3 regions of the Pseudoalteromonas nigrifaciens genome follow, and region 2 is predicted to be linked to each of the others. Evidence: predicted binding sites of a transcription regulator. Region 2 holds the regulator's gene; each other region holds the start of a gene.

Evidence for each region. Region 2 encodes MetJ, which represses methionine synthesis genes. Its sites were predicted from a motif close to TAGACGTCTAGACGTCTA; they were not measured.
Region 1: the regulator MetJ is predicted to act here: its motif matches at 1,162-1,179, upstream of metA (homoserine O-acetyltransferase MetA).
Region 3: the regulator MetJ is predicted to act here: its motif matches at 1,360-1,377, upstream of PNIG_RS03455 (methylenetetrahydrofolate reductase).

The regions. Positions count from the first base shown of each region.
Region 1 covers NZ_CP011036.1:2,652,922-2,656,194, reverse strand. Annotated here, with positions in the region: gene ettA (energy-dependent translational throttle protein EttA) at 1-1,004, opposite strand, end outside; gene metA (homoserine O-acetyltransferase MetA) at 1,245-2,192, shown strand; gene PNIG_RS12585 (homocysteine S-methyltransferase family protein) at 2,182-3,261, shown strand.
Region 2 covers NZ_CP011036.1:3,181,260-3,184,532, reverse strand. Annotated here, with positions in the region: gene PNIG_RS15065 (malic enzyme-like NAD(P)-binding protein) at 1-1,029, shown strand, start outside; gene metJ (met regulon transcriptional regulator MetJ) at 1,128-1,448, opposite strand; gene metB (cystathionine gamma-synthase) at 1,648-2,886, shown strand; gene PNIG_RS15050 (bifunctional aspartate kinase/homoserine dehydrogenase II) at 2,892-3,273, shown strand, end outside.
Region 3 covers NZ_CP011036.1:731,584-734,856, reverse strand. Annotated here, with positions in the region: gene PNIG_RS03460 (M16 family metallopeptidase) at 1-1,149, opposite strand, end outside; gene PNIG_RS03455 (methylenetetrahydrofolate reductase) at 1,421-2,377, shown strand; gene PNIG_RS03450 (hypothetical protein) at 2,551-2,763, opposite strand; gene PNIG_RS03445 (DEAD/DEAH box helicase) at 2,869-3,273, opposite strand, start outside.

The DNA.
Region 1 (3,273 bases), 530 kb from region 2:
CTTTTACGTAAGTTAGTTATTTCAAGCACTTGATCCCCTAAACGTGGGCCAGGCGGAATAAACATTTCGTTGGTTTCGTTACGTTTTTGATAATCAGACTGCTGCATTTCGGTAAACTGCGCCATACGTGCTTTTGACTTAGCTTGGCGGCCTTTAGGGTTTGAACGAACCCATTCAAGCTCTTGCGCAATTGACTTTTGACGTGCTTTTTCAGATTTTTGCTCTTGTTGTAGGCGCGCATCTTTTTGCTCTAACCACGAAGAGTAGTTACCTTCCCATGGAATACCTTCACCACGGTCAAGCTCTAAAATCCAACCTGCTACATTATCTAGGAAGTAACGGTCATGCGTTACCGCCACAACTGTGCCTTCGTAATCGTGTAAGAAGCGCTCTAACCAGGCAACCGACTCAGCGTCTAAGTGGTTAGTTGGCTCATCGAGAATAAGCATGTCTGGTTTTTCAAGTAACAGTCGGCATATAGCAACACGGCGGCGTTCACCACCCGAAAGGTGCTCAATTTTAGCATCCCACTCAGGTAAACGTAGTGCATCGGCAGCGCGCTCTAAAACGTTGTCTATGTTGTGACCATCGTGCGCTTGAATAACCGCTTCAAGCTCGCCTTGCTCTTTTGCAAGTGCGTCAAAGTCAGCGTCTTCCATGGCGTATTCGTTATACACTTCGTCAAGGCGTTTAAGCGCGTATTTAACTTCGCCAACAGCTTGCTCAACGATTTCGCGTACGGTTTTGCTTTCGTCTAAAACAGGTTCTTGCGGTAAGTAACCAATTTTAGTGCCTGGTTGTGGAAAGGCATCACCTTCAAAGTCTTGGTCAACACCGGCCATAATACGTAGCAATGTTGATTTACCAGAGCCGTTTAAACCAAGCACACCAATTTTAGCGCCCGGGAAAAAGTGTAACGAGATGTCTTTTAAGATAGTGCGCTTAGGTGGCACAACCTTAGAAACTCGACTCATCGAGAATATAAATTTATCAGGTAAAACCATGGAAAAAACCTTCAAATAATAATAAAAATTACAATGCTCTATTGTAGTGGTTGACGGGTGAGGCAGTCAACGAATGGCCAATTTTAAACCGACAAACAAACTATAAAGTGCGCAAAAACGATTATAAAATAGGATGAAAAAATTTCATTTGGATATTTAGACATCTATACATCTATTGGTTGATATTTTTTCTTATCTGTTCATAATAAGTTTTCGGTTTTGATGAATAGGAGTAAAAGGATGCCAATTACAGTAAAAGACGAGCTACCAGCTATTGCTCGCCTGCGCCAAGAAAACGTATTTGTAATGCCACAAACTCGTGCAAAAACGCAAGAAATTCGCCCCATGCGTTTGGCTATTCTTAACTTAATGCCTAATAAAGTTGAAACCGAAGTACAGTTTATTCGTTTGCTTGCCAATTCGCCCTTGCAAGTAAATGTAGAACTACTGCGTCTTGACACTCATCGCAGTAGCAGTAATTCAGAGCAGCACCTAGACACCTTTTATCGTTATTTTTCAGAAGTAAAAAACAATAACTACGATGCATTAATAGTTACCGGCGCGCCGCTAGCGCATTTAGAGTACCAGGATGTAGCTTATTGGGATGAGTTTACCGCAATTTTAGATTGGGCTGAGCAGCATGTTACGTCTACACTTTTTTCGTGTTGGGCAGCGCATGCAGCGCTTTATCATCATTATAAAATAAAGCGCGATTTAAAAACCGATAAACTGTGCGGCGTATTTACGCACCAATGTTACTTTGAACATGGGGCGTTAACGCGCGGCTTTGACGACACCTTTTTAGTGCCGCATTCGCGTTATGGCCATGTAGATGTAAATAAAATAAATGCTTGCAATGAACTAGTCGTGCTAGCGGGTTCTGAGAAAGTAGGTGCTTACTTAGTTAAAAATAAGTCGGGCAGCCAAGTGTTTATTACCGGCCACCCAGAGTATGATGCCGACTCGTTAAAAGCTGAATACCAACGCGATTGCGAAAAAAGCGACAATGCGCCCAAACCCGAAAATTACTTTCCAGATGATGATGCAACTAAACAACCTTCAAAAACGTGGCAAAGCCATGCTTTTTTACTTTTTTCGAACTGGTTAAATTATTACGTGTACCAAACTACACCCTATGATATTAATTTAGTTAGCCAAGACGTAAGGACTAACAACTATGCCGAATAACCCTCTTAATAATGACCAAAATAAGCACGACGAACTAAGTGCAGCGTTAAAAGAGCGAATTTTAATTTTAGACGGCGCTATGGGCACTATGATCCAAGCACACCAATTAGAAGAGCAAGACTATCGCGGTGAGCGCTTTAAAGATTGGCATGTACTTATTCGCGGTAATAACGATTTACTAAGCCTTACGCAGCCTAAAATAATTACCGATATTCATCGTAGCTTTTTAGCTGCCGGTGCCGATATTATCGAAACCAATACCTTTAACTCCACCACCATTTCGATGGAAGATTACGACATGGCTAATTTAAGCCGTGAAATAAACCTAGAGTCGGCAAAATTGGCACGGCTACTTTGCGATGAGTTTAGTGCTAAAACACCCGAAAAACCACGTTATGTAGCGGGCGTACTTGGGCCAACATCAAAAACTTGTTCATTGTCGCCCGATGTAAACGATCCGGGTTATCGTAATGTTACCTTTGATCGTTTAGTTACTGCCTATGTAGAATCGACCTTGGCACTGATGGAAGGTGGCGCCGATATTATTTTAATCGAAACCATATTCGATACCCTCAATGCTAAAGCTGCATCGTTTGCAGTAGAGGAAGCGTTTGAGCAAGCAGGGCGCACATTACCAGTTATGATCTCCGGCACTATTACCGATGCCTCTGGGCGTACGCTTTCGGGGCAAACTACCGAAGCCTTTTATAACTCTATTCGCCATATTAAACCGCTTTCTATAGGCCTTAACTGCGCCTTAGGCCCAGATTTACTGCGCCAATATGTGCAAGAGTTGTCGCGTGTATGCGAAACCTTTACCTCTGTGCATCCAAATGCAGGCTTGCCTAACGAATTTGGTGGCTACGACCTAGAAGCAAAAGAAATGGCAACCGAAATTATTGATTGGGGTAAGTCGGGCTTTATTAATATTGTAGGTGGTTGCTGCGGCACCACACCTGCGCATATTCGCGCCTTTGCAAAAGGGCTTGAAGGCGTTAAACCACGCCAGTTGCCAGAAATTGAAGTACGCATGCGTTTATCGGGCCTCGAAGCCTGTAACTTAAATTAAGGAGCCGCCAAC
Region 2 (3,273 bases):
GGTACTGCTATTTTAGGTTTAGGAAATTTAGGGCCTTTAGCGTCAAAACCGGTAATGGAAGGCAAGGCGTTGTTGTTTAAACGTTTTGCAGGCATTGACTCAATTGATATTGAAGTAAAACACCGCACCACCGAAGACTTTATAAATACTGTGGCTAATATTGCTGATACTTTTGGCGGTATTAACCTTGAAGATATTAAAGCACCAGAGTGTTTTGAAATTGAAAAGGCGCTTATTGAACGCTGTAGTATTCCTGTTTTTCATGATGATCAGCACGGCACGGCTATTGTAACGGCTGCAGGCATGATAAATGCGCTGGAAGTGCAAGGCAAAGATATTGAAGATGCAGTTATTGTATGTTTAGGTGCCGGCGCTGCAGCGATTGCTTGTATGGAGTTATTAATTAAGTGTGGTGCACTGCGTGAACATATTTATATGCTTGATCGTAAAGGTGTTATTCACACTCGCCGTGATGATTTAAACGAGTACAAACAGTTATTTGCTAACAATACCGATAAGCGTACATTACAAGATGTAATTGAAGATGCTGACGTATTTGTTGGTGTATCGGGCCCTAACTTATTATCGGCCGATGATTTAAAATTAATGGCAGCAAAGCCAGTCGTATTTGCTTGTTCGAACCCAGACCCTGAGATTGATCCGGCACTGGCACACGGCGCACGAAGCGATTTAATTATGGCAACAGGGCGCTCAGATTACCCTAACCAAGTTAATAACGTGTTGTGTTTTCCGTTTATTTTCCGTGGTGCACTTGATGTGCGTGCTAGTGAAATTAACGATGAAATGAAAATTGCAGCAGTTGAAGCTATTCGTAGTATTGCCAAAGAGCCGGTTCCGCCAGAAGTACTAAAAGCTGCCGGTGTAGATAAGCTAGCGTTTGGTGCAGAGTATATTATTCCTAAGCCTATGGACCCGCGTTTATTGCCGCGTATTGCTAAAGCAGTTGCATTAGCAGCCATTGCTTCAGGCGTAGCGCAAATAGAGCTGCCAGCAAACTATATGGAATAAGCAGCATTATGTTGCTCGGTATTAAGTTACTTCAGTGTAATTTATAGCCATAAAAAAACCTCAGCATGGCTGAGGTTTTTTTGTTTAAAAGCCGCTGTTTAGTCTTCGTTTAAAACAGGAACTTCTAAGCCCATTTCTTGCATTATTTTTTTTACTTCTTCAGGCACTTTTTCGGCGTTATCTTTACGTAAATCATCATCGTTAGGTAACGGTTGCCCAGTAAACGCATGCAAAAATGCTTCACATAATAGCTCGCTATTAGTTGCATGGCGTAAGTTATTAATTTGCCTACGGGTGCGTTCATCGGTTAGTACTTTTAATACATTTAGCGGGATCGAAACGGTGATCTTTTTAACTTGCTCTGATTTTTTCCCGTGTTCTGCGTATGGGTGAATATACTCGCCATTCCATTTTGCCATAAGATGTATCGTTGCCTCAGATTATTAATTGCTCACCCTACTAAAAAATAGCGCGAATATGCGTGAAATTCTATCGATTTAAACAAATTAGTCAAATACTTGTTGCACAGATGGCTAGGTGTTTAAATGTTTTGACTTCTTAAGTTGAATGAATTACTGTTTTAGACGTCTAAACATCTAAATAAAGCAGGTAATAAATATGAGTGAAAAAAATAAAGCGACAATTGCAGTTCGCAGTGGTGTCGATGCTGATAAGCACCATGGCGCGGTTGTGCCTCCGCTGTATTTATCAACCACTTATTCGTTTGCCGACTTTGATACAAAACGTCAATATGACTATGGCCGCAGTGGTAATCCAAATCGTGATACTTTAGCCCAAGCACTCAGCGAACTCGAAGGTGGTGCTCGCGGCATTATTACTGCAACAGGAATGGCTGCCGTACATTTAGCCACTCAGCTGCTTAATAGTGACGATACGTTGGTGATCCCCCATGATTGTTATGGCGGCAGCTATCGCTTATTTACCTCATTACAAAAGCGCGGCCTATTAAAACTCGAAGTGTTAGATTTAACTAAACCAGAAAGTTTGCAGCAAATTTTAGTAATCAAACCTAAGTTAATTTGGATAGAAACCCCTAGTAACCCTATTTTACGTTTAACTGATATTAAAGCAGTAACCGATATTGCGAAACAATGCGGTGCTTTGGTAGCCGCAGATAATACTTTTTTATCGCCTGCATTACAAAACCCGATTAAATTTGGCGTTGATATTGTGGTGCACTCAACCACTAAGTACATAAATGGCCACTCAGACGTGGTTGGCGGTGCGGTTATTGCTGCAACTGACGAACTAGGTGAAGAACTGGCTTGGTGGGCAAATAATATTGGTATAACGGGGGCACCGTTTGATAGTTACTTAACTTTGCGTGGCTTGCGTACTTTAAATGTACGCTTACGGCAGCATCAAGAAAATGCCTTAGCTATTGCTAAGTACCTTGAAAGCTCAAAATTTGTTAGCCAAGTATATTACCCGGGGCTAGAGTCGCATCCACAACATGAATTGGCTAAAGCACAGCAACTTGGTTTTGGTGGCATGGTTAGTTTTGACATTAAAGGCGGTGTGAATGACGCAGCTGCATTTTTAACAAACCTTAAAACATTTAGCTTAGCTGAATCTTTAGGTGGCGTAGAGAGCTTAATATGCCACCCAGCAACAATGACGCATGCAGGAATGGAAGCCGAGGCTCGTTTAGCCGCTGGCGTTGGCGATACGCTTATTCGTGTGTCGGTAGGTATTGAAGATGTAGCAGATTTATTAGCAGACTTTGATCGGGTATTTAATTTAGTGCAACCAGGTCAGCACAATAACGCAGGTAAAGCAGGCGCTAGCGCAAGTAGTAATGTTAAATTGAGCGCTGCTCACCCGGCGTTGTGGTAATTAATATGACTAATAATATTCATAAGTTTGGTGGTTCGAGTTTAAGCTCAGCCGAGCGCTATAAAAGCGTTGCAAAAATAATTATAGGGCAAGCTCAGCCCGGTGATTGTGTAGTGGTATCGGCTGCAGGAAAAACCACAGATACATTAGTAAAACTGTGGCAAAGTTATCAGCAGCACGATACTCAAGCGCTCGCTGATATTGTATTGCAATTAAACAATCATCAAAGTGATTTAATAACGCAGCTACTGCAGGGCGATTTAAAGCGCAGCGCTTTAACCACTCTAAATGAAGAGCTAAGTTTAGTTGCTAAATTAGCGAGTACTGAGCAGTTGCAAGAAGCGGCGCTACTCGCCCATGGTGAGTTGTGGTCAGCTCGTTTGCTCG
Region 3 (3,273 bases), 1.1 Mb from region 2:
TTGGCTATCTACTAACTCAGTACGCGCTTGAGCGTAGGTACGATTGATTGCATCGCGTACTTTGGCTAAATCGTCTGCTTTTTCTACTTTTACAAATACATGCAGTAAACCCGGATCTTTGGTTTCTGGGTTATAGCTAAACATTTGGCTGGCAATTTGTTTATCTACCACTAGCTCTTGGTATAAATCTGAGTTGTTTGAAAAATAAAGCTGCGAGAGTAAATCAAGCGCAGCTCTGTCTTTTTTAGCCGGCTCCCACGCAGTGCCTTTATACGATACTAATAACCAATGCCCTGGTAAGCCTGGGTTTTGTTGATGACTATATTTTGGCGCTTGCTGTGTTGGCTCTGCTTTAATGTCGGCAACATAGTCACCCTTTTTCCACGCACCCCAGTGTTTTTTAACCATAGCCATAGTGGCTTTTGGGTCTACATCACCCACAATTACGAGTGATACATATTCGGGCTTATAAAATTTGGCAAAAAATTCTTTACCATAAGCCATTTGATCAGGCATGGCTTCTATGTCTTTAAAAAAGCCCATAGTGGTGTGTTTATAAGTGTGTTGCTCAAAGGCCTCTTCGCGTACTGCGCTAAGTAATTTACGCACTGGGCTGGCATTATTTTTTAAGTACTCGCCTTTTACCGTTTGCGCTTCGGTTCTAAATTGCTCTTCGGTATAGGTTAAGTTTTGAAAAATATCAGCTTCAAGTTCAAGTACTTTATCAAGATGCTGCTTTGAAAAGTTTAAATGATAGTTAGTGTAATCGTTGGTGGTGTAAGCGCGGTTATCAACGCCAGAATTTTTTAAAATACTTGAATACACAGCCTCAGGAAATTTTTCAGAGCCTTTAAACATCATGTGTTCAAAAAAATGCGCAAAGCCCGTTTTACCCGCTTGCGTTTCATTACGTGATCCTACCGATACAGGAATTTGCAACGAGACTACATCAGGGTAATCGGTTTTAACCACCATAACGCGCAAGCCATTTTCAAGCTCTTCTAGTAAGTAGTCTTGTGAAAAAACGCCCTCGCCCGTAGTGTTTGTTTGTTGTTGTGTTACTGCTTGGCTCGTTTGATTTTGTTCAATAGCGCAACCCGACAGTGCCAGCGATACCGCTAAACTGGTTGCTAAAAATTTAAATTTCATTGTTTTTCCTTTTATAGCAATCAATTTTAATCGCTAAACGTTGAGCTAGTTTAATAAAAAGTACCATCTGATTATGCCGCAAAGCCGCCAATAATAAGAGCCTAAAGCGTTGTTATTATGTAAACAACTGTATCAAATTTACTAATTGGTAACGAGCTTGTATGAATAAACCTCACTACGATTGAAAAACTTTCATTAAATAAAGCTATCTAGCCATCTAAATGGCTGCTATATTAATTCCATCGTAACAAACTAAGCTGGAATGAGGATTATGGCTTTATCACTTCAAGAGAAAATAGAAGATAGCAATCAAGGCGTATACCTTATTGGTACTACGCCGCCAAAAATTGGTACCGATAAAGCGCAACTAAAAACCATTGCAGAAAAGCTATTGGGTCGCCTACACGAAATTGAATACGACGGCGTAATAATTTACGACATTCAAGACGAAAGCAGCCGTACTAATCAAGCGCGTCCGTTTCCATTTAGGCAAACTGTCGATCCACGTGAATACAGCAACCTATTACGTGGCTTATCGCACCTTGATGTAATTACCTATAAAAGTGTGGCGCAACGCAGTGCGAACGAGTTTAAAGATTGGCTAAGTGAAACTAAAAACGACTACGATTTAAAAAATATTGTTTTAGTAGGTAGCCCATCATCGATAGGCGATATAAAACTAAGCCTACCAGATGCGTATAAAACGCTGGCAGAGCAATCTGATGACTTCTTTTTAGGCGGCGTTACTATTGCAGAGCGTCATTCTAATAAACGTAATGAACACGAGCGCCTAATAGAAAAAACCGCTCAAGGCTGTAAGTTCTTTATTTCGCAAGCGGTTTACGACGCACAAGCAACAATAGAGTTAATAACTAGCTATGCACGTAGTTGTAAAGCACAAGGGCTTGAGCCTAAGCGCCTTATTTTAACTTTTACTCCGTGCGGCGGCGAAAAAACCTTAGAGTTTATGCAATGGTTGGGGATCTCAGTGCCAGAGGCCACTAAATGGCGCATGCTTGATGCGAACAATACGCTGAGTGAGTCGGTACGTATTTGCCGCGAAAATCTCGATTTAATACTTAAAAGCTGTGCGCATTTAAACGTGCCGCTGGGCTTAAATATAGAAAGCTTAACTAACCGTAAAGAAGAAATTGACGCATCAATTAACTTATACCGCTTATTAAAAGCCACCATGGAATTAAATCTAGCTGAAAAGTTAATAGCTTAAGGGCTAAGCATTTAATACAAAACCAGATTAATTAGTTACACTCTTTGGCAAGCCTTATAGCTTGCCTTTTTTTATTTTAAATTTGAGAAGTAACGTATTTAGTTAAAGGTAAGGGGGAATTAGCAGTTATGTGCTAAATGCATTTTGCGCTTTATTATCAATGTTAACTATGTTTACTTTTGTTGCTGGCCGCTTTTGTTACTAACCTTTTGCCCTGAATAGCTTTTTAACGCAGCTCCCATAGCAGCGCACATAACACCAAAAATAACTCCTTCGTTAGATATAAACCTAAAGCTGGTAAAAACATCTAATAAACTTATTATTGCCAGCGATAAAACTAAACCTATGCCTGAATACAGCAACCATATTTTAGTAACTTTGTTCATAAATTAATTCCTTTTAAATGCTAAATTTAGCCTAATACAACCCCGCGGCTATTTTTCGGGGTCGTATTATTTCACTGACAATTGAAAGCCAAAACTAAAAAACTGTTATTTACGTCTTCTACTTGGCTCTCTTTGTCCTGTAATGCGTTTTTTATCGCGGTCTTTTCGTGATTTATTGGTGTTTTTGCGGTTATCTTTTGGCTTTTTGTTTGGATCTGGCTCGTAGCCTGCTAGCCACTGTGGCGTTAAGCGGGTATCTAACAGTACTTCTATTTCTTCAAGTAACCATTGCTCGTCAATACTTACTAGCGACATTGCAAGCCCTTGCTCACCAGCGCGACCTGTACGGCCAATGCGATGTACGTAGTCTTCGGCTATGTATGGCAGTTCAAAGTTAATTACAAACCTAAGTGTCGGAATATCCAAACCACGTGCGGCTACATCGGTAGCAACTAATACACGGGTAATGCCTTCTTTAAAGTTTTGTAGTGCACGGTCGCGTGCGCCTTG